One region of the Bacteroides sp. AF39-11AC genome, then DNA from elsewhere that is predicted to be linked to it. Evidence: riboswitches for the same ligand, from Rfam matches in the RefSeq annotation. Region 1 holds a riboswitch; each other region holds the start of a gene.

Region 1 (8,272 bases):
CTTTGCTAATGATTTTGTTCATTATCTATAAATTTTGTTGGTATAATTACGTAATCACTTTCAGATTGTTACGGTTTGCAAAGATACGGGTTATTTGGTAAAAACAAAGAAAGTTTCTTCTAAAAAGCTGTGTAACTGATGTGGGCAAACGATAATTCGCTCTTACCAGGTCATATAGACGTAATGATATAAACGTCTGTGGTTACCTGTGTAAGAGCGAATTATGATTTACCCGCCAGAATAGCGCAGTTATTTTTAGTCAATCATTTCAAAACCCGTATACGGCACCAGTGCCTTTGGAATACGGATACCTTCCGGTGTCTGATTATTTTCCAGTAAAGCGGCAACGATACGTGGCAATGCCAATGCAGATCCGTTCAATGTATGGCAAAGCTCTGTTTTCTTTTCTCCACTGCGGTAACGGCATTTCAAGCGATTAGCCTGATAAGTATCGAAGTTAGAAACGGAACTTACTTCCAGCCAACGCTTCTGTGCCTCAGAATAAACTTCGAAGTCGAAGCAAAGAGCGGCTGTAAAGCTCATATCACCGCCACACAGGCGAAGGATACGATATGGCAATTCCAGTTTCTGCAACAATCCTTCTACATGGTCCAACATCTCTTTGTGAGACTTTCTGGAATGTTCAGGCTTGTCAATTCGTACCAGTTCTACTTTAGAAAATTCGTGCAGACGATTCAAACCGCGCACATCTTTACCGTAAGATCCGGCTTCGCGACGGAAACACTGCGTGTAAGCACAGTTCTTGATAGGAAGTTGCTTTTCTTCCAGAATCACGTCGCGATAGATATTGGTTACAGGAACTTCAGCTGTCGGAATAAGATATAAATCGTCTACTTCACAATGGTACATCTGGCCTTCCTTATCGGGCAACTGGCCTGTTCCGTAACCGGAAGCTGCATTTACCACTGTCGGAGGCATGATTTCCAGATAGCCAGCCTTACGGGCTTCGTCCAGAAAGAAGTTGATCAGTGCGCGTTGCAACTGTGCACCTTTCCCTTTGTAAACAGGGAATCCGGCTCCTGTGATCTTTACGCCTAAGTCGAAGTCTATCAAATCATATTTCTTCGTCAGTTCCCAGTGAGGCAGTGCATCTTTGGGAAGTTCGGTTTCCATGCCCCCCATTTTCTCTACTACATTATCCTCGGCACCCACACCTTCGGGTACTTCATCATAAGGGATATTAGGAATTGTGTAGAGTAGATTCTGCATATCTTCAGCAGCCTGGTCCATTTCAGCTTGCAAAGTCTTGTTGCTTTCTTTTAGTTCGGCTACACGACTTTTGGCAGTTTCAGCTTCCTCTTTCTTTCCTTCCTTCATCAGTTGTCCGATAGATTTGGAAATAGAGTTCACTTCAGAGAGGTTATTATCTAATACAGACTGTGTGCTACGTCTTTTGTCGTTAAAGGCAATTACCTGGTCTATTGTCTCTTTAGCATTTTTGAAATGCTTCTTTTCCAGTCCGCGGATCACCGCGTCGGTGTTTTCTGTAATTTGTTTGATGGTAAGCATATCTTGATACTTTGTTTTGATTAAAATCTTGATTTGAGAGTACAAAGATAAGTAAAAAACAAATAAGGTGTTGTTTTTGCTATAAAAAGAAAGGGATGCAATCCATTGGATTACATCCCTTTTCTTTATTTCTTATTCTGAAACTTACGCTTCTGTGCCTTCAGCAGGAATAACAGATACATAACGTCTGTCTTCTCTACCTACTTTGAACTGTACAGTTCCATCTACTAAAGCGAAAAGAGTGTGGTCTTTACCCATGCCGATGTTATTACCCGGGTGGAATTCAGTACCTCTTTGACGAATGATGATGTTACCTGCTTTGCAAGCTTCGCCACCAAATATCTTAACGCCTAATCTCTTGCTCTGTGATTCGCGGCCGTTCTTAGAACTACCGACACCTTTTTTATGTGCCATTTCTTCTTACTGTTTTAAATTGATTAAGCTACTACTTCTGTAATTGTTAACTCTGTGAATTGTTGACGGTGACCGTTCAACTTGCGATGACCTTTTCTTCTTTTCTTGTGGAAGATAAGAACTTTATCACCTTTTACCAGGCTTGATACAATCTGGCAAACTACTTTTGCACCTTCTACAGTGGGAGCACCTACGGTGATAGCACCTTCTTTGTCTACCAAAAGAACTTTGTCAAATTCTACTGTTGTACCGTTTTCTGCATTCTGGATGTGGTGTACAAACAGCTTTTTGCCAGCTTCTGCTTTAAATTGCTGACCGTTGATTTCTACAATTGCGTACATTTCTTATATATAATGTATAAGTTAGCTCCGTCGGGTGGTCTCTAATCACTTAGAAAGCACTTTGTCGAACCCGGTGCGGAATAATCGGGCACAAAAGTACTTTTTTTATTTGGAACAGACAAACGTTTCTTCCTCTTTTTTCGAGTATTAGATTCGCGGAATCTATCAGAAGGGGATGTTTGCATGTCTGATTCATACCAACTCCGTGTCAAGGCCGTACCAACTCCGTATCAAGTCCAAGCGTATAGATACGGAGAAGACACGGAGTAAATAAGACTTAGATATGATGAATATACGGGGCCTATTCATAAAGTATTGAGTACTGAACCGGGCAAACTTATAAGAGAGAATAAAACATTAAGTTCATTTTCTCTTTTTTTAGAATATTCTTCCTTGCATGATTTATAATATCTATATTTGCGTCTGGATTTAAGAATCCGGCTTTCGGGTGCTTCGTGATATATCTTATCAAACGAGGTGAAAAGGGAATCAGGTGAAACTCCTGAACAGACCCACTGCTGTGAGCTTCATTAAACTTTTCGGATAAATTCTACACTTGTCCACTGTCTGTATAGGATGGGAAGGACTTCCGAAAGGGAAGCGAGTCAGAAGACCTGCCTGCAAAGTCTGCAATCTACAGTTTCGGGGGAAAAGAAACGTAAGAGATTCACATTGCTTCAACTCATATTGTTATAGATATGGGAGGTCATTGCTCGGACTTCGTACCTCGAAACATAACGAAAAATAATTGTGTGTATGCAGAAGAAACGCATTTTGAGGTTATGTTATGCAGTGCTAATAGTGTTATTATCCGCTTGCGAGTATGAGGATGATTTTCCTGCCGGAGTGGGCGAGGGTAATATCGAAGCTATTGTTTTGAACGAGGGAAGAATAGGTACGAATATGGGAGCTATATCCGTATTGTACCGTAACGGGATGGTGAGTCCCGATGTCTTTCGTGTTGTGAATAACCGACCGTTAGGGGATGTAGCACAATCTATTACGATGATTAATGGGAAGTACTTCATCGCTTTGAACAATTCTAAGAAAATCGAGATTGTAAATTCCAAGACTTTCGAATCCGAAGGTACGATACTTTATACACAGGCAGGATTACCGCGTCAGATTGTAGCTATATCGGATACCACTGCTATCGTTTCCGATCTTTTAAGTAACAATGTCTCCGGTGTTGATTTGCCCAGTCAGCTGGTACGAATCCGTACCGTACCTCCTTATGGCTCTCCCTTGGAATATATTGTTATCAGGAAATGGGTCGAATATATGGAAGTGGCTGATCATAAACTCTTTGGTATTACGGCAAAAGGGCTTTATGTGTTCGATTTGGACAATATAACTCTGGAAGGAAGCCGCATGATAGAAGAAGTCTATAATGAGGAAGTTACTAAAACCTGTAAATTGCTGAAAGACAAAAACGGTAAGATATGGGCTTTGATGAACGAACGCGATAAAGGAAAACCCACTGCTATTTTGTTGAAGTGTATTGATCCGCAGACGGAGAAGGTAGTGACTACTTACAGACTGCCTTTTGTCAGTAAGAATGAAGCTAAAGAAGGGGATGTAACCGGAACTATCAGCTATAATCGGACAGACATGGATGCTACTAAAACTCTGATTTATTTTAGTGTGCGAACCTGCAAACCGGGTCTTCCGAATGACTCACAACAAAGTATTTATACGTTGAACACGGATGATGGCACTTTTAAATTACATCGTCATGTGCCTGGAGTAGATATGATGTATGGTTGTGGAGTAAGTCCGCAAGGGGAAGTGTATATCTGCGACTGCCTGGACTATTCGGCACAGCGTGGCTATATTCGTCATTATAAAGAGAGTGGAAATGTTGAAAGTTACCGTGTTGGTATTTATCCCAATCAGGTCTATTTTCCTGAATTATCCGAAGTTCAATAATCTGAGTTTATGAGAAAACTGTTTTTCCTGATAGTTGCCGCATGTCTGCTGGTGACTGATGCGATAGCTCAGAAAAAGGATACGATTGCCTATGGTCTGAATCTGGATGAGGTGCAGATTGTAGCCCGTCGGATACGCCATGCCAATGAAGCAAATGCCGGTGCAAAAGTGACGCATCTTGAACCTGAATTGTTGCAAATCAATAAAACCCGTTCGTTTTCTGAGTTATTGACCGAAAATTCGGCTACTTACATTAAGAGTCTGGGTACGGGAGCATTATCTACAGCCTCTTTCCGTGGAGGAAGTGCTGCGCAAACCCGGGTCAACTGGAATGGAATCAACATCACGCCGCCGATGTCCGGAGTGTTTGACTTTTCGCAGTTCCCTGTCTTCTTTGCCGACAACGTGAACCTTTATTATGGAAGCAGTCATGTGAAGAGTGGTACCGGTGCTGTAGGTGGGAGTGTAAACATCTTCAATGATCCGGAGTGGGGAAAGGGGATTACAGGTAAATTCTTTGGAGAATATGGTTCTTATAACACATATACCGGAGGAGCACAGATTAATGTAAGCGGCAAACGGGTGGTTTCGAAAACGCGTTTGTTTTACCAACATTCGGATAATGACTATACTTATATAAATAAAGTACTTACTAATGAAGCTTTCCGTGAGAAGCGGCAGGATGCCAAATACTCACAATGGAGTGCGATGCAGGAAGGGTACTTTAAACTGAATCCATACGCACAACTGGCTGCTGTAGGTTGGATACAACAAGGGAAGCGTATGTTGCCCCAACCATTAGGCATTGTGGGAAAGACGCACGAACAGCAGAATGAAACGAATATTCGCGGGTATGTAGGGTTCGACTATGTGCGTGGCATCCATGAATTTCATGTAAAGGGTGCATGGCTTTATTATCGTCTGAAGTATGACAAATGGTTTGATGGTGGCTTGTTCGATCCGGAAGGCAATATCAACTCTTCGCAGACATGGCAGGGTGTTGCTGATTATTCGTGTGCACCTGTTGACGAGTTGGTATTGAATGCTACCCTTACCTATACACACGACTTGGTAAATGTGAGTAGTTACATTGATGTGGATTCCGCTAAGTACCTGATAGACGATGTATATTATAATATACCGGTACCCGAACCGCCATTGAAACATCATCGCAATGTTTTGTCGTTGCAAGCTTCGGCGAACTGGACATTATTGCCATGGTTACAACTACATGGGCAGTATATGTTCGAGCAGAATAATAGCCGGAACGTGTCTACATGGTCGGCTGGTTTTGCCACTAACTTTTTTGATAAGACTTTCTACGTAAAAGGTAGCATGTCGTATAATTATCGTTTTCCCAGTATGAACGATCTTTATTGGCGTCCCGGTGGAAATCCCGATGTGAAACCTGAAGACGGCTATTCTTACGATGCAGCTATCGGTTATAAGAATGATTTAACCTCCTGGATGACATTGAATGCAGAAGCATCCGGTTATCTGATGCATATTGACAATTGGATATTGTGGCTTCCAAAAGATGGCAACCAATGGATATGGACACCTCAAAACAAACGTAACGTTCTCTCGCTGGGAGCAGAGTTTACAGGCAAAATGGTGCTTAGTTTCGGGGATTTCAAAACTACACTTTCCGGTAATTTCAGTTGGGCGCGTTCGCGTACGCGGAAGAAGCAGCATGTGGATGATAACTCTTATATGCAGCAGATTCCTTATGTGCCCGAATTGAAATGGAATGCACGGCTGGCATTCGATTATAAAAAAGCCTTTTGTTCGTGGCAGACTACTTATATAGGTAAACGTTATGTCACAACTGATGAATCTTATTCAACCCGTCCTTATACGGTTCATAACTTATTAGTGGGTTATTTGTGGAAATTAGGGAACGGCATGCAGCTTACTTCACAAGTACGTGTGGATAACATTCTGAATACTTATTATGAATCGACACAATACTATCCGATGCCATTGCGTAATGTGCTGTGCTCGTTGATGTTTGAATTTTAGTTTTTAATTTTTTATATACTAACAATGAAGAAGAACATTATTTATTTTTTATCATGCCTTGTTCTTACGGTAGGACTGGTATCTTGTAGTGATGATGACAAAGAACCGTTGTCGCCTTTGACGGTTGTGATAGAAGGCACTGAAGCACAGGAAGTGGTACAGGGGGCAACTCTGAATCTAAAGGCTGTAGTAGAGGGAAGTTCTGAGGTGAAATACGTCTGGACATTGAATGGTAAGGAAGTCTCTACCACTTCTACTTATGATTTTACTGCGACGGATCTTGGAAAAAGTGAAATTCAACTGACTGTTTCAAATGCAGAGCAAGGTGAAGCAGCAGCTAAGTTAGACCTCGACGTGTATGGAAAGTACAAGTATGGAACCTTTATCCTGAACGAAGGCGCAGCCTGGGGAGGTGATAAAGGTGGCTACCTAATCTTTATAAGTCCGGAGGGAGAACTTGTGGAGAAGGCTTTCCAAAAAGAGAACAATGGAGCATGGTTAGGCAGTGTTCCGCAGGATGTGTTTATTGCCAACAATAAAATGTATATTGTATCTCAGAATGGAGGTAATGAGGGTGGTTTTTTGACGGTTGTCAATGCTGAAACATTGAAACTGGAAACTGCTTTTGGTGATGAATTGAAGGGGAAGATTGATTGGCCTACCCATGTGGCAGTGCTGAGTGATGATAATATATATCTGCGCGATAATGCTGGCATTAAGTTGTTTCATCCTTCTACGGGAGAGGCTACCCTTATAGAAGGAACGAAAGGAGCCAGAAAAAATACAATGGCAGTTGTTGGAGGAAAAGTTTTTGCTTCGCAAGACAAGAACCTTCTTGTTATAGAAACTGGAAAAGATAAAGTGTCGGCAACAGTTGAATTTGATGGTAAGATTTCAGGCGTCGTGAAATCATCAGATAATAACGTTTGGGTATCGGTAGCATCCGGTAAAATAGCTAAGGTAAGTGCTAAAGATTACTCAATTATAAAAGAAAACGATTTATCGTCGAATACAGATGCTACAAAAACGTTGTCAGCTTCATTTGCTGCTGCTCCCAGTATAACAGCTAAGGGAGATACATTGTATATGAGTGGTCTCGCTACTAAAATTTACCGTCATATTTTTAGTACTAATGAAACTAAACTGATGGTAGATGTTAAAGAGATGGTAGAAAATGCCAATATCGTTTATAATACAGTTACTGTTGATCCGGTAACGGAAGGAGTTTATTTCAATACGATAAAAGGATATGGAGATGTTGGTATCAATCAGATTAGTATATTCGATTTTAGTGGTACAACTCCTACACTGAGAGCTGCTTACAATGATTGTACAAAATATCCGGCTGGCGTCTTCTTCACTTCTAATTTTAGATAACTATGAAGAATAATATTATTTATTTTTTATCATGCCTTGTCCTTACTATAGGATTGGCATCTTGTAGTGACGATGATTCCAACGACAATGCTTTACTACTCTCAGTATCCATTGTCGATGGTGAAAAACAAGATGTTGCACTTGGAAAGTCCCTCACTTTGGAGGCGAAAGTGGAAAATGGTGAAAATGCTCGTTTTGAGTGGACGGTGGATGGTGAGAAGGTGTCAACTGAACTGAAGTATGTTTTTACTCCCACAAAGGCAGGCACTTACGACGTGAAGTTTGCAGCTTATAAGGATAAAGATGAAGCCTATGCTGCTGTACTGGTGAATGTATATGTGGCTTATGATGCTGTAAAGTCTATGAGTGATATTCAATTCTGGACAGGAGAGGGAGAATGTCAGTCTGCATTAGGCGTGCAATGGATAAATGGTGACAACTGGGAAGATCCGACACAGGATAATGTCCATTTCTTGAGTTGGGGATATCGTTGGAAAGAAAGTGACCAATCCACCGGATATCAGATGATCTTAGCAATAGCTAAAGCAGATCCTCGCTTCTTTGTTGTGATGGGGCCAGGATTTGGTGGTGATGACAGTCGGTCTATTCGTGGTTTTGGTTATGATGCCAATGGTGATGGTCGTTTTTCTATAAAGAAT
Region 2 (8,272 bases), on a different contig from region 1:
CGATCAATCGTATCGGTGATTTTCAACAAAGTCTATTGTCTTTATTTGAAGAGCACAACATTGCATCCTATTTTAACGAAGATACTTATATACACTTCACTTGGGAAAGCGGTACCATATATTATGAAGATAATAGATTCGCTTGTGAAGTTCCAGAATCCAAAGAAATATCTACTATAGCGAACCTCTACATACCGGCAGAGCGTTTCTTTGTAAGTACATTCTCTCGTTCCATCGCTACATTAGTGCTCAACAAAGCCCCAATACCCCAAACCTTATTGAACTTTGCCTCTATCTATGAGAAAGCAAAGAATAAATATCCGAATTATAACATCTCTATTTTTGATATGTTATTTCAGACCGATAAATCAAACGAAACTCTATATCTGAAAGAGAGTCGCAAAACAATCCCCTTTAAAGATGCTTCTTCAGGAATCCAGTCTGTCATACCACTATTAATGGTACTTGACTATGCTGTTGATGAAAAAGAGTATAATCGGTTTGTAATAGAAGAACCAGAACTCAATCTCTTCCCTCAGACTCAGGTAAAACTGCTTCAGCAAATAGTCCGCAAATGTTCAAAAGTCACTTTGACCACTCATAGTCCATATCTTTTATCAGCATTCAATAATCTGATAGAAGCCCACAATGCGTTAATTAGCAACCCGTCTAAAGCAGAAGAAATATATAAACTCGTACCGAAAGAATGTATCCTAAACTTTGAAAACGTAGGAGCATACAAAATAGAAAATGGCAAAGTGGTATCCATCTTAGATGAGGAATATCGTCTAATTATAGCTGACCAGATAGACTCTGTCGCCGACCTCATGCGATTGAACAATTAGAAGCAACTATTAAGCAATTGTCATCTTCTGCAAGTTTACAAAGGACAGCGATAATTGTTAGTAGCCGGCATCCAAGCAATGATACCTCTATACAGCGGGCAAAGGCATTGTTCAAGAAGAAATACAAGGTTGATCTGATTTCTAAGAATATAAGGTTGGAAATACAACTATAGTTTCGTAATCTTTCCCATAAATAAGATGGCTCCCGTACTCTTTTCCTTAATCATAAAAGCAAAAGGACGATTCACAAAGAAAGGAACAGGAGAAGACGGACCGGCAGAAGTTTCAAACATTCCTCCTATAGTAACCGCAGCCGCTTCGGTACCTTCCTCATCCACATTTATATAGGTGAATTGTTGTAAAAGACCGATATATAGCTCTGCACCGGACATATTGGCAAACTTTGCTTTACGAGCATCGAAAGCATCTTTCATCCCCATAGCTATCATGTCCTCTTCCAGCTTTTTGTCATATTCTACTTTAAAACGAGGAAGTTTAATTTGTAACTCTCTTCCTGTCATATTCTTACTCCACAGTTTCCAGTTTTCGTAATTCAGGCCGGATAAGCTTTCATCCAAGGTCTTATCTCCGGATGGCAACAGTATCACCATACTAAAAGCTTCATTGCCATAGGGTAATTCCGCAATAGAGAAATCATCAGTCTGGGTGTAATTGAACGTTGCGGTCTGGTTCATCATAGCTACTTCCTTCTGACTGCCGTCAGCATTGGTAAAGTTATCCTGTCCAGTAGCCGACTTATCAAACTGGCTTTTCCAGATACCTTTAAAATAGAGTGCATTAATCAGATACATACGAGCATCCGCAGGTATTTCCTGAATAACCTCCTTTATACAATTATTAGTCTTATTGGCGCACCATTGATTTATCACATCTTTGGCTGTCGGAGATGTGAAATCAAGTTCTTGCACCTGGGCATCGTACATTTTCTTATTCACATCAACAAAAGAGTCGTACACCTTAAAACCTTCCTTTATCCAGATAGAATTAGCTATTCCGAGTTGAGTCGTATTGTCCAGATTCAACAAAGCCGAAGTTAATTTTTGATTATAGTTGTTCAGATCATCAAGAGAGAAAGTAGTAGCAGGGAATCCTAATACATCCTGCATCTCAGCAAGCGTATTATCAGTAGCCCCATTCGTAATCATGGATAAGCAAAGTGATGCACTCAATGGAGACACAAAAACATTCGGTTTTTCTTTTTCGGTACTGCACACCTGATCGAAGAAACGGAAAGCAAAGTCTGTACCTTTGTCCATAAAATCTTGTTCCGCACGGGTAAGATTGATGTCTTGACGTGGTTTAGGTTCCAGTTGAGAAGGATTCTCATCATTCTGACAGGCTGCAAGGATACTGAGTAGGCTTAGTGCAGCAATAGTTTTCTTTAGCATAAGCATTATAATATTAGTTTTCCATTAAGTTACTCTGTTAGAATAAATGCATAAATTTATAAAATACTGCACTACATCACAAATAAAACATAAATCTTTCCTATCTTTGCTCCCGGTTTTGTTGGAGGATGCCTTTCGGTATACTCCATGAAAAGGGAATTGGGTGTGACTCCCAAACAGTCCCGCTGCTGTGAACTCATATTAAAGGATTTACCAATCACTTGTGCCACTGCCAATATTCGTATGGCGGGAAGGCGGCAAATCCGGAGTAAGTCAGAAGACCTGCAAAACCATCATTACTTATGCCTTCGAGGAAAGGGCATGAGGTGTATATAGTTTTATAGCATTCTACTTATGATAAGAGATAATCTATGCCGGTATATGTGGCTACGATTCTGTTTATGTTGTCTTATACCGTTGCTCTGCATTAATCTGCAAGCGCAACAGGTAGGAGATTCCATTACCGGAAAGGTGCATACCATTCCGGAAGTGGGAATAAAAGGTCGGCGTGTACCACAGCGCATATCTGTAGCGATGCCCATACAAGTACTTGAAAAGAACGAATTGGAAAACCTCGGACTTCAGAATATAGCTGATGCTGTTCGCCGTTTTGCCGGAGCCAATGTAAAAGATTACGGTGGCATAGGAGGATTAAAGACTGTTTCCGTCCGAAGCCTTGGTGCTACACACACAGCAGTAGCCTACGACGGAGTGGCTGTGAGCAATACCCAAGCGGGACAAATAGATATAGGACGTTTCGCATTGGATGATATAGACATGCTATCTCTGTCTGTTGGGCAAAACCATGATTTGCTGCAACCTGCACGGCTTTTCGCTTCAGCAGGAATACTGTCCATCTATAGCAAAAATCCTTTAGAAGGAACAGACAAAGCATACACTTTCAAAGGACAAATAAAAAGTGGATCCTTTGGCTTAGTAAATCCTTCTCTCACATGGGGGCAACGTATAGCACAACGAACCTGTTATACCTTTAATGGGAATTACCTACGAGCAGATGGTAATTATCCTTTTAAATTAATAAACGGCAAATATACTACGAATGAAAAAAGAAAAAATACTGATATAAAATCATGGCACACAGAAGCTAACCTGTTTCACACATTGAGAGATAGCAGCCAACTGAACATAAAAGCATATTATTTCGATTCGGAACGTGGATTGCCGGGTTCAGTAATTCTCTACAATGATCGAGCCAATGAACGTTTATGGGACAGAAATATCTTCATACAAGCCCGATACCTAAAAGAGATCACTTCGGAATGGACCTTGCAAGGTCAAGCTAAATATAACTATTCGTGGAATAAATATGAAGACACGGACGTGAAATATGAAGGAGGCAAACAAACAGACATTAACAAGCAGCAAGAATATTATCTATCAGCTACTATACAATGGCAGCCTTGCAGTACATTTTCTACTTCATGGGCAAATGACCTTGTACTTAATACACTGGATAATAATTTGCCCAACAATCCTAATCCCACACGATATACATGGCTATCTGCATTTAATTTACGCTATCAATGGAAAGGACTTACAGCCACAGGAACATTAGTACATACGCTGATTGCCGAGGATGTGAAATCAGGTAAACGTCCTGATAATCGTTCTCGTTTCAGTCCTGCCCTTTCATTTATATATCGCCCCTGGAAGAAGCACTCCCTATTTCTGCGATTAATGTACAAAGACACTTTCCGCGTACCAACTTTCAATGACCTTTATTATCAGCGTATGGGCAATACTGACCTACGCCCTGAAAAGGCACGCGAATACAATGTAGGTATTACTTGGAGCGGCACTCCATTCTCTTTCACTAATTACGTAATGCTGACCGTTGATGGATATTATAATGAAGTAAATGATAAAATTGTCGCCCTACCTACCACTTATGTCTGGAAGATGATGAATTTTGGGAAAGTACATATCACCGGGGCAGATATAACTTTACGTACCTCTATCCCTATTCACCGTAACATTGATTTATCAATAACAGGCAATTATACCTATCAGAAAGCTATTGACGTAACTTCATCAAGCAGTAAGAATTATAAAGACCAGATTCCTTATACCCCTCTACATAGTGGCAATGCTTCCATACTTGCAGAAACCTCCTGGATAAATATAGGTTATGCCTTAACTTGTGTGAGCGACCGATACAGCCTGCCACAGAACATACAGGAAAATCGCATTGATGGATATACGGAGCATACCCTGTCAGCATCCCGCGCATTCCAACTGAGAAAATGCAGACTTCGCCTCCAGGCCGAACTAATAAACCTGACAAATAAACAATATGATATTATCAAATATTACCCAATGCCGGGACGTTCATTTCGGATAACGGGTAGCATACTTTTTTAATTAATTACAATCTAAAAAAACAAAACATGAAAGTAAGAAGCTTATTATTCAGTACTCTTTGTATGCTCGCAATCTCTGTAACATTCACCTCTTGTAGCGATGATGACGATGACCCATGGAACGATGAAGGTACTAAAGTAGAATTACCACAACGACGAATGTTCATCCTGAATGAAGGAAAAGCTGATAACAACAATGCAGGCATTGCCTTTTATGCCCCTAATAAAGATGCTAATGACAGCAATAATAATTTTATTGCCAACATCTATTTTAAGCAAAATGAAAAACAGTTGGGAGACACTGGCCAGGATATATTAGAATATGAGGACAATATTTATGTCATTGTGTCCGGCTCAAGCCTATTGCTGAAACTGAACGCCGCAGCAGTGGAAGAAGCACGCCTTTCATTCAGTAGTTCTGATGGTCAACCACGATACATGGCAGCTAAAGACGGCAAAATCTACGTTACACTTTGGAGCGGAAAGGTTGCACGTATTGATTCTCGCACTATGAAAATAGAAGCTTATGTCGACGTCAATGCCAACCCGGAACAGATTGTTGAAAATGAAGGCAAACTATATGTAGCGAATTCCGGATATGGGGAAGGAACAGATGTTTCTGTAATCGACCTGAATACTTTCAAAAAAGAGAAAGATATACCCGTTGTAAAAAATCCCAATCGCATACTTGAATCAAATGATGAAGTCTACCTTTTATCATGGGGTATCTGGACCAATGTATTGGGTGAAGGCTACACTTTCCAGCGCATAAAATCAGATGATACTGTAGAATCAATAGCAGTAGCATCAGCTTTTGCAGAACATGATGATACGATTTATCTCATTTATTCTGACTGGAAAAGTGACGGATACGAACATAGTTTTTCCACTTACAATACAAAAGCACATAAACTTACTGAAGGAAATTTCTTAAAGAATGCCCCTCAGGAATTGTTATCATCAAGTATATATGGTTTTAATATCGACCCTGAAACGGGAGAATTCTATATCAGTACTTCTGACTATGTTTCCAATGGTGATATTTACCGTTTTAAGAAAGATGGAACTTTTGCTGAAAAGTTTGATTGTGGAGGTATCAACCCTAACAAAATGATTTTCTTATAATGAAACAAATTTCTTTCTTTATACTCCTTTGGGTGACAGTGTTACTTCTTTCCGCCTGCGGCGGAAAGAGCAGCACTACTTCCGGTTCTGCACAAGGAGACACCATCCCACTGCGCTATTCTTCGAATCTTTCTTTGGTAGATTACGAAGATTATACCGTTGCGCAGCTACGCAATCCCTGGGATACGGCAAAGATATTGCATACCTATATATTAGTAGACAAAAAACAGCCGTTACCCCAAGAACTGCCTCAAGGAACTCTTGTCCGCACTCCACTTAGTAAAGCAGTCATCTACTCATCCGTTCATTGCAGCTTGCTGAAGGACCTCGGTGCCTTAAATAGTATCGGTGGCGTATGCGACCTGAAGTACATCAAACTACCGGAAATCGAGGAAGGATGCCAAAACGGAACCATCACCGATGTAGGTGATGGAATGAACCCCAATATCGAAAGAATCATAGACCTGCACCCCGATGCCATCCTACTTTCTCCTTTTGAAAACAGCGGCGGATACGGGCGTGTGGAAAAGTTGAATGTACCCATCATTGAATGTGCCGATTATATGGAAACCTCTTCATTGGGACGTGCCGAATGGATGCGTTTCTACGGTCTGTTATTTGGTAAAAAAGCGGAAGCAGATGCTATGTTTGCTTCGGTAGAAAGAAGCTATAAGGATTTGCAGGAATTAGTAAAGTCCATCTCCTTTGCTCCCTCCGTGATGTGTGATTTGAAAACAAGCTCTACCTGGTACACTCCGGGTGGCAACAGCACCATTGCCAGGCTATACGCTGATGCAGGTGCCAACTATATTTTCAGAGAAGATACACATAGCGGCTCACTCCCCTATCCTTTCGAAGTTATCTTTGAGAAAGGTCAACAAACGGATTTCTGGCTGATACGCTATAACCAACCCATAGATAAAACATACAAGGAACTGGAAAAAGAGTTTGCCCCTTATGCAGGTTTCCGTGCTTTCAAGGAACGGAACATCTACGGATGTAATACCAACCGGGTTCCTTTTTACGAAGAAACGCCTTTCCATCCGGACTGGTTATTGAAAGATTTAATTAAAATATTTCATCCTTCACTGTTGGAAGGCTATGAGCTGAGGTATTACAAAAAACTATCAGAATAGAACTGATGATAAGAACGAAAGCAAAAGGATATATATATGGCATAGCACTGTCGGTCCTCATTCTCGTATTGATGGCTGCGAATCTCTGGTTCGGTTCAATCAATATCCCCGCCGGAGCTGTGTGGAATACTCTCATAGGGAATGAAGTAGAAAAAGCCAGCTGGGCTTTTATCATCTGGGAGTCCCGTCTGCCACAAGCCGTCACGGCATTACTATGTGGTGCCGCACTCGCAGCTTCGGGACTGATGCTACAAACGGCATTCAACAACCCACTGGCAGGTCCATCCATCCTGGGCATTAACTCAGGAGCAAGTCTTGGTGTCGCATTGGTGATGCTGGCCGGTGGAGGAAGCATTGCTACAGGGGTATTTACATTATCCGGTTTCTTCTCCGTGATACTCGGTGCCTTCATCGGGTCGATGGTGGTAATGGGACTTATCCTTTTCTTTTCGACACTGATAAAAAGCAATATCATGTTGCTGATTACGGGTATCATGATCGGTTATATCACTTCGTCCGCTATTTCATTACTCAATTTCTTTGCTACTGCCGAAGGAGTACATTCTTATATGATATGGGGCATGGGGAACTTCGGAGGTGTCTCATTGCAACAACTCCCCTATTTCTCCATTTTCTGTCTGGCAGGTTTGTTACTTTCCATCCTGCTTATCAAACCCTTGAATGCCTTGCTGCTGGGTACGCGCTATGCTGAAAACCTAGGAGTAAACATCCGTCGCACAAGAAATCTGTTACTGATTGCCACCGGACTACTGACAGCCGTCACTACCGCCTTCTGCGGACCTGTTGCTTTCATCGGTTTGGCCGTTCCACATATCTCCCGCCTGATGCTGGGCACGTCCAATCACAATTCACTGCTTCCCGTCACCTTGCTGACGGGTGGTGTGATTGCCTTGCTCTGCAATCTGATCTGCATCCTTCCAGGCGAAGCAGGTATTATTCCTCTCAATGCGGTAACCCCTGTGCTGGGGGCGCCTGTTATCATTTATGTCATTGTCAACCAACGTAAAATACAATACTTCAACTGATGGAGAAAGCTGTTATCACCGCAAACGATTTATGCATCGGCTACCGCCAGGGAAAGCAAGAGAAACGGATACATGAACATCTCTCCTTCCGGCTCTATCCCGGAGAACTGACCTGCCTGCTGGGAGCTAACGGAACCGGTAAATCAACTCTGCTCCGCACTTTGGCTGCTTCACAACCGACCTTGTCAGGAGAATTATTTGTACAGGAAAAGCCATTGTCTGCCTATTCCGAAAAAGAACGTTCACGTACCATCGGAGTAGTACTGACAGACAAGACACAAGCAGGCGGACTGACTGTATATGAGTTGGTAGCTCTGGGACGACAACCTC
Region 3 (8,272 bases), on a different contig from region 1:
AACCGGTTTCAATCTGGGGGCCGATGACTACATCTCCAAACCTTTCTCGCTGCGTGAAGTCATTGCACGCGTCAAAGCTGTATTGCGCCGCACCCAACAAGGAGAACCCGAACGGGCACCTGAACAAATCAGCTACAAAACGTTAGTCATTGATATTGTGAAAAAGAAAGTAAGTATCGACGGGGAAGAAGCCCCTCTCACCAAAAAGGAATTTGAGATATTACTTTTACTCCTCCAGAGCAAAGGACGCGTATTCTCCCGCGAAGATATACTGGCACGGATATGGAGCGACGAGGTCTATGTACTGGACCGCACCATTGATGTGAATATCACCCGTTTGCGTAAGAAAATAGGTATTTATGGTAAATGCATCGTAACTCGCTTAGGATATGGATACTGCTTCGAAGCTGAATAATACCACACATTTCCTGTCGTTCAGCCGGAAGTTGTTTCTTTCGGTCATTTCACTGTTTCTGGTATTTGCCGGATGCTTCCTGGCATATCAATACCAGCGTGAAAAAGAATATAAGATAGATCTGCTGGATATACAGCTACAGGACTATAATGAACGGTTGCACCAGGAGCTTGCCCACATCCCGGACAGCTTATGGGATAGAACCTTGGAACAGTACCTGCAAAAGTACATCAAACAGGATCTACGTATTACGGTAGTTGATGTACAGGGTGACGTATTATATGACAGCTACGAAAATCAGAAGTTGGGCAATCATATCAATCGCCCGGAAGTGCAAAAGGCGCTGGCAGAAGGAAAAGGATATGACGTACGTCGTACTTCCGAAACAACGGGAGTGCCCTATTTCTATTCTGCCACACTCTATGAGGGCTACATCATACGTTCCGCCCTCCCCTATGACCTGAACCTTATACGACACCTTGCAGCAGACCAGCACTACATTTGGTTTACCGTCATCGTATCATTGCTATTAATATTCATCTTCTACAAATTCACCTCTAAACTGGGGACAGCCATCAATCAGCTACGTGAGTTTGCCAAACGTGCCGATAAGAATGAACCTGTGGAAACAGATATGCAATCCGCCTTTCCGCACAACGAACTGGGAGAGATTTCGCAACATATCATCCAGATATACAAGCGATTGCGAGAAACAAAAGAGGCGCTATACATTGAACGGGAGAAACTGATCACCCACTTACAAACCTCGCATGAAGGATTGGGCGTATTCAATAAAGACAAGAAAGAAATCCTGGTCAACAACCTGTTCACACAGTACAGCAACCTGATTTCGGACTCCAACCTGCAAACAACGGAGGAAATATTCTCCATCAATGAGTTCCAGAAAATCACGGATTTCATCAACAAGACTCCCAAGCGTCCGGGAAAGGAAGAAAAGCGTATGTCTATCAACATCAATAAGAATGGACGTATGTTTATTGTGGAATGCATCATATTCCAGGACTTAAGCTTCGAGATATCCATCAACGACGTCACCCAGGAAGAAGAGCAGATCCGCCTGAAACGCCAGCTGACGCAGAACATCGCACATGAACTGAAGACCCCGGTCAGCAGCATACAGGGATATCTGGAAACCATCGTCAACAATGAAAACATTTCCCGGGAGAAGATGCAGACATTCCTGGAGCGATGCTACGCCCAAAGCAACCGGTTGAGCCGACTGCTACGCGACATCTCCGTATTAACGCGTATGGACGAAGCCGCCAACATGATCGACATGGAGAAAGTAGACATCAGTCTGCTGGTAGGCAATATTATAAACGAGGTAGCCCTGGAACTGGAAGAAAAGCATATCACCGTAGTCAACTCCCTAAAGCCGAAGATACAACTACGGGGAAACTACTCCCTGCTATACTCCATTTTCCGCAACCTGATGGACAATGCCATTGCCTATGCAGGCACGGATATATGTATCAACATCAGCTGTTTCCGCGAGGACGAGAATTTCTACTATTTCAGTTTTGCCGATACCGGCGTAGGTGTCTCTCCCGAACATCTGAACCGCTTATTCGAACGCTTCTACCGGGTAGATAAAGGACGTTCACGCAAACTGGGTGGCACAGGATTGGGATTGGCTATCGTAAAGAACTCGGTAATCATCCATGGAGGTACCATTTCGGCCAAGAACAACCAGGGTGGCGGATTGGAATTCGTATTCACACTGGCAAAGGAAAAATAATCACTTATCACTAACCACTAATCACTTTTTTCCTTATCTTTGCAATGCATTGGTTTACTGTCTTTGTTCGGAGACGGTAATTAAAAGGGAATCAGGTGCAAATCCTGAACAGTCCCGCTGCTGTAAGTTTCATGATAGGTTGCAGGCAAACTACCAATAGCCACTGGAAGTCCGCTTCCGGGAAGGCGCCTGGCAACAGAAACAAGTCAGAAGACCTGCCATGCACTGTTTTTATCACTGCTTTCGAGGAAAAAGCGTTGAGTCTAATGAAACGGGCAAATCGTCCCATCATTTCATTCATCCACTCTGCTTCAAAGAAAGTAAGGAACAATAAACTCTGCCAAGTTTATTTGAATGGTGTCCGGTCGAAGGGATTTCGCCCGGACATTTTATTCTGTAGCTTTCCCAAAACAAATTTTATTATCCGTATGTTATAACATACAGTAAACGATTAATACGAAGAGTTATGGAAGCAGATTATGAACTGATCGACAATGAAGAACGTCACCAATATGAGTTCCATGTCGAGAAATATACTCCAAAGATTGAGTACATGAAATCAACGAATGGAGAGATTTACCTGACACACACCGAAGTGCCCACTCAACTGGGTGGTAAAGGCATCGGCAGCCAGTTAGTAGAAAAAACATTAAAAGATATAGAAAAACAAGGACTTAGATTAGTACCTCTCTGCCCGTTTGTAGCGGGATACATTCACAAACATCCTGAATGGAAAAGAATTGTAATGAAAGGTATTCACATTCAATAATAAACAGTTATGAATATAAAGAAAGAATATACGAACGGGGAAGTGACCATTATCTGGCAACCCGGACTGTGCCAACATGCAGGCATTTGTACCAAGACCCTTCCGAATGTGTATCATCCGAAAGAAAAACCGTGGATAACGGCTGAAAACGCAACGACGGAAGAATTGATTGCTCAAATCAAGAAATGCCCGTCGGGAGCATTAAGTTACAGAATGAATAACGAGAAAGAAGATAAATAAAAGAAATGAGGTTACCCCTTCAACCTATGAACCCGGGCAACCTCATTGATATTATGAAAAAGAAAGTGATTATGTACGTTCCAATTGAACAGTGAAATGACGCATCAGGGGAGCCTCCCAAGCAATGCGGACTCCATTTGTAATGCTTTCACGACGGTCAAAAACATTTTTCAGCGCCACCGCTATCACATTCATGTGATTATCCGTATAGACGCGGCGGGGAATAGCCAGGCGCAATAAATCCAATCCGGTAAAACGGTTCTCACGGGTAACCGGATCACGGTCCGCCAGGATATAGCCGATTTCACATCCTCTGATACCAGCTTCAAGATATAGCTCAACCGTTAGAGTCTGTGCCGGAAATTCATTCTTCGGTACATGCGTCAGCACCTTCGTTGCATCCACAAAAATGGCATGTCCGCCTGCAGGACGCTGATAAGGAATACCATATTCATCCAACTTCTTTGCCAGATATTCCACCTGCCGGATGCGGGTTTCCAGATTATCAAATTCCGTATTCTCATCCAGCCCTGTGGCAAGTGCATTCATGTCACGACCATTCATACCACCGTAAGTAAGATACCCTTCATATTGCACGCAAAAGCCTTTGGCACCTTCGTACCAATCTTTTTTTCGTGTAGCAATAAAGCCTCCCATATTGACGATACCGTCTTTCTTGGCGCTCATAGTCATACCGTCAGCCAGATCAAACATTTCTTTAGTAATTTCCTTTATCGTTTTACCACTGTAGCCCTCTTCACGCATTTTGATGAAGTAAGCGTTTTCTGCGAAACGCGCGGAGTCAAACAATACAGGTTTATTATACTTATCCGCAAGAGCACGGACTTCACGAAGGTTCTGCATGGATACGGGCTGTCCGCCGGCCGTGTTGTTCGTAATGGTAACGATGATAAACGGTATACGGTCACCATGCTCCTGCAACGCTTTTTCCAGTTTCACTGGATCTACATTGCCTTTAAAAGGTATTTCCAACTGGGTATTTTTCGCTTCATCAATAGTACAATCCAAAGCAATGGCCTTCCGGCCCTCAATATGCCCCTTTGTGGTATCAAAGTGAGAGTTGCCCGGAACGATATCCCCCTCGTGCACCAGATAGGAGAAAAGGACATTCTCGGCAGCACGCCCCTGGTGGGTGGGAATGACATATTCAAAACCAGTCAGACGAGTGATTACTTCTTTCAAGTTGAAGAAAGAGGAGGCACCCGCATAACTTTCGTCGCCCAGCATCATCGCCGCCCATTGGCGATCGCTCATTGCTCCCGTACCGGAGTCGGTAATCAAATCGATATATACTTGTTCGGATTTCAGCTGGAACACATTGTAATGGGCTTCTTTCAGCCATTGTTCACGTTCCCGGCGGGTACTCTTCCGAATGGGCTCCACCATTTTAATTTTCCAAGACTCTGCAAAAGGTAATTCCATAGTGCTTGCTTATTATTTTGACATTTAGTTAACAAAAAGACCCATATAAATTATTCAACGGGTCGAATATAAGCATTTAAATAGAAACAAACAAGCATTTTACTATCTTTTTGTCAACGATTCATTCCTTTGACAGAAATTTCTTCTTCTCTTTTTTATTCATCTCCTGTATGACAATTGCGGTAGGATGCCAAGACTTATACATCACCCGCTCTTCAGGTTTGCCTGTTTCCTCGGGAGAAAGACAAAAATCAGGTACATACGAGTAATCCGGCTGATCGGGACAATAAATACTAAAACGTAAGTGGGAACCCTGCTTGTAGTTTTCCCCGCCAATGATGCCAAGCGGCTGTCCCGGAATCACCTTTTCACCCGGAGAGACAAAGATCCCTCCATTCTGAAATAATTTGTAACGGGCAAAAGTCCCGTCCTTATGGAAAACCTCCAGATAATTTTCCGTCGAATGAAACGATGTATTTTCGGAAGTGGAAGCGGAGTTATCAACAACTTCCGTCACGAGTCCGCCACGGGCAGCAAAAATTGTATCTCCGACAGTCGTGGAAAAGCCGAGACCTGTAACACGTTTCTCCCCTTCCTTCCCAAGGAATTTCTCTAAAGACACCATCTTATTCACACGGACTACCTTCCCTTGTGCCAGAGGGAAGAGATACACAAAACTGGTATCCGTCTTCAAGCGGTTATTTCCCTTTTTATAGGTATAACGATATGAGAATCCAATCGAAACATTTTCCGTAGTCGGACGCAAAGTCAGCAGACGTGTTTTGCCATAATGGATAACGGCATCATAAATCTCTCCTTCAGAAGAGGTAGTATTACTCAACCGGGAAAAAGTCATAGATACCGTATAAGGCGTGTGCGACTGAGTTTCGGCATAGAAAGTCACTTCCTCCTTGGCAGACCGTTCATAGCTGACCGTAACAGTTTTATCCGACTGTGCATAAACCAGCACAGGCAAGCAGAGAAGAAGAATACAGAAATAGCGTTGTAGTTTCATAGTATCATGTTTTTAAAATTAATCGACTTGCCAGGTCAGCACAAAGTCCGGATGCAACATATAGCGAATTTCAAATTTACGCTGTTCCGGCGTTCTGTACTCTTCAGCTGAGAAGGCTCCTTTTTCAGTAACCGTAAAAGGAAAAATACGCAGATGCTCCCGGAAATCAACCTCCGGTGTATTCATACATTTAAACATCACTTCTTTGGCCGACCAATGAAGCAACAAAGCCCAGGTATCGGTCCCCTGATACGAAGACAGAGGTTCATCAGTACGCATATACTTATGCGCCACCTTATGTACCCGTTCACCGTATTGTTCTATATCAATGCCCACTTCCTTACCGGCTTCACCGATAATCACCGATACATACCCACGTGTATGAGAAATACTGATAGATGCAGATTTATCTGCCAGATACGGCTTTCCGCTGGGATAGTAAGCAACTTCCTTTTCCTCTCCCAATAGAGTGAACAGCAATACACGAACCGACAGCCACTCCAGACGGCGATGTTCAGCAGAGAAACGTTGCAACCCCTCCAGGTATGTTTCCTGTTGTGGAAGCATGCTCAGCAGTTCATCCAGTGTTTCGTCCATCTTCCAGACTCCCCACTTATATGAAGGATACGTATGTTGTATGAAAAGAGACATATTATTTTATAAATCAATCTTTCTTATCGGAATCCGACGGAGGAGTATTGATGGTGAACTTCACTTTAAGAATACGGCGGTTATCCATCTCCAGGACTTCAAATTCATAGTGATCGTAGGTAACCTTTTCATGCAGGGAAGGAAATTCACCTTTCAGTTCTAGCAGTAATCCTGCAAGCGTATCAGAATCACCCGCTACTTCATCAAAGACTTCCTCGTCCACCTTCGTAATCTTATAAAAGTCCGTCAACTGAGTTTTGGCTTCAAACACCCACGTATGATCGTTCAGCACTGCATACGTACGTTCTTCATCATCATATTCGTCGTGAATCTCCCCTACTATCTCTTCGATGATATCCTCCATTGTCACAATTCCCGAAGTACCGCCGAATTCATCAACCACAATAGCTATATGAATCTTATTGGCCTGAAAATCACGCAACAAATCATCAATCATCTTGGTTTCCGGAACAAAATAGGCCGGACGTATCAGTGACTGCCAACGGAAATCCACCTTATTCAAATGAGGCAGCAGGTCCTTGATATATAAGATACCCTTAATATTATCCCGGTTATCGGAATAAATAGGAATACGGGAATAAGCATTTTCGATGATACATTGCAATACATCCTTGAAAGGCGTGCGGATATCCAGATCGACTACGTCCAGACGGGAAGTCATCACCTCCTTCGCCGTTTCACCGCCAAAACGAATGATACCCTCCAGAATATTATTCTCTTCCTTCAGCTCCGCCTTATCCGTCAGCTCAAGGGCGTGAGAAAGCTCGTCTACCGAGATATTATGGTTTTTGCGGGCAAAATGCTTGTTCAGGAATGAAGTGGAACGCACCAGCATGGAAGCTACCGGATAAAAGAGGGAACGAAACATCCAGATACCCGGGGCGGAGAAACGGCAGAAAGCCAACGTCTTCTGGGCTGAATAAATCTTCGGCATGATTTCACCGAAAAGAAGCAGCAGGAAGGTCAGGATGACGGTCAGTATCAGAAATTCCGCAATAGGAGAATGAAACTCAAACACGCTCATGAAGAAGAAGTTGCAGAGCACGATGATGGTTACATTCACAAAATTATTCGTTATCAGAATGGTTGCCAGCAACCTTTCCGTGTCATCCAGTAGTTTGCGAATTTTCTCGTCCGAGGGGTGTTTCTTCTCGTCAATGGCGTTCAGGTCGGATGGAGAAAGAGAGAAAAAGGCTATTTCTGAAGCTGAGGCAAAGCCGGATACGAACAACAGCAAGCCTGCCAACACAATGGCGATGATTGCCGAAATAGTAGGGCTATGTACGGATATACCATTAAAAACATTTGCCAACTGGCATAAATAAGCGTCTGGGTCCAAAGATCTTGGTTTTAGTTAAACAATTAGAACGGTAAATCGTCCGTTGTATTATCTTGTGCAGGGGTTGCCTGCGATTGCGCCATAGGTTGTGCAGGAGCACCTTGTGACATACCCGGTTGCGGAGCGGCAGCACCCGGTGCAGCAGTTCCTCTGGGGCTCAGCATTTCCATAGAGTCCACAAAGATTTCCGTAACATAGCGCTTTGCGCCGGTCTGATCATCGTATGAACGGGTACGTATTTTGCCTTCCACATAAAGTTTATCCCCTTTATGCACATATTTTTCGGCTGTTTCTGCCAGTCCGCGCCAAAGTACCAGATTGTGCCATTCCGTCCTTTCGGGTACCTGCGTACCGTTAGCCAATGTGTATGCACGGTCTGTAGTAGCCAAAGGCAAAGAAGCCACAGCGATACCGGAATCAAGGTATCTTACTTCAGGGTCCCTACCTACATTTCCAATCAATATTACTTTATTTACTGACATAAGCCTTTTTTCTTTTTATTTGAATTTGCTGCCAAAATTAAACAGAATAATCACACAATGCAAGAGTTAGCGCAACTTTTATAGATATTTCTCCAGAAAGGCATGCACCAGGCGAGAGACCGCATACTGCTCCAAATC

What was found. A riboswitch is a leader RNA that binds a small molecule or an ion and turns the genes downstream of it on or off. The one in region 1 is predicted to bind cobalamin.
Region 2: another riboswitch for cobalamin. It lies ahead of DW036_RS10545 (TonB-dependent siderophore receptor); the one in region 1 lies ahead of DW036_RS04495 (DUF5074 domain-containing protein).
Region 3: another riboswitch for cobalamin. It lies ahead of DW036_RS06445 (GNAT family N-acetyltransferase); the one in region 1 lies ahead of DW036_RS04495 (DUF5074 domain-containing protein).

The regions. Positions count from the first base shown of each region.
Region 1 covers NZ_QROH01000002.1:451,204-459,475, reverse strand. Annotated here, with positions in the region: gene DW036_RS04515 (bifunctional dihydroorotate dehydrogenase B NAD binding subunit/NADPH-dependent glutamate synthase) at 1-22, opposite strand, end outside; gene serS (serine--tRNA ligase) at 256-1,530, opposite strand; gene rpmA (50S ribosomal protein L27) at 1,675-1,944, opposite strand; gene rplU (50S ribosomal protein L21) at 1,968-2,285, opposite strand; cobalamin riboswitch at 2,715-2,922, shown strand; gene DW036_RS04495 (DUF5074 domain-containing protein) at 3,042-4,214, shown strand; gene DW036_RS04490 (TonB-dependent siderophore receptor) at 4,224-6,236, shown strand; gene DW036_RS04485 (DUF5074 domain-containing protein) at 6,261-7,613, shown strand; gene DW036_RS04480 (PKD-like domain-containing protein) at 7,616-8,272, shown strand, end outside.
Region 2 covers NZ_QROH01000004.1:536,528-544,799, reverse strand. Annotated here, with positions in the region: gene DW036_RS10555 (AAA family ATPase) at 1-845, shown strand, start outside; gene DW036_RS10550 (serpin family protein) at 1,013-2,254, opposite strand; cobalamin riboswitch at 2,356-2,559, shown strand; gene DW036_RS10545 (TonB-dependent siderophore receptor) at 2,609-4,636, shown strand; gene DW036_RS10540 (YncE family protein) at 4,663-5,760, shown strand; gene DW036_RS10535 (ABC transporter substrate-binding protein) at 5,760-6,896, shown strand; gene DW036_RS10530 (iron ABC transporter permease) at 6,902-7,942, shown strand; gene DW036_RS10525 (ABC transporter ATP-binding protein) at 7,942-8,272, shown strand, end outside.
Region 3 covers NZ_QROH01000003.1:187,577-195,848, forward strand. Annotated here, with positions in the region: gene DW036_RS06435 (response regulator transcription factor) at 1-415, shown strand, start outside; gene DW036_RS06440 (cell wall metabolism sensor histidine kinase WalK) at 390-2,174, shown strand; cobalamin riboswitch at 2,208-2,412, shown strand; gene DW036_RS06445 (GNAT family N-acetyltransferase) at 2,641-2,943, shown strand; gene DW036_RS06450 ((4Fe-4S)-binding protein) at 2,953-3,183, shown strand; gene DW036_RS06455 (tryptophanase) at 3,253-4,626, opposite strand; gene DW036_RS06460 (M23 family metallopeptidase) at 4,748-5,641, opposite strand; gene DW036_RS06465 (4'-phosphopantetheinyl transferase superfamily protein) at 5,660-6,292, opposite strand; gene DW036_RS06470 (gliding motility-associated protein GldE) at 6,306-7,652, opposite strand; gene DW036_RS06475 (single-stranded DNA-binding protein) at 7,676-8,134, opposite strand; gene mutY (A/G-specific adenine glycosylase) at 8,213-8,272, opposite strand, start outside.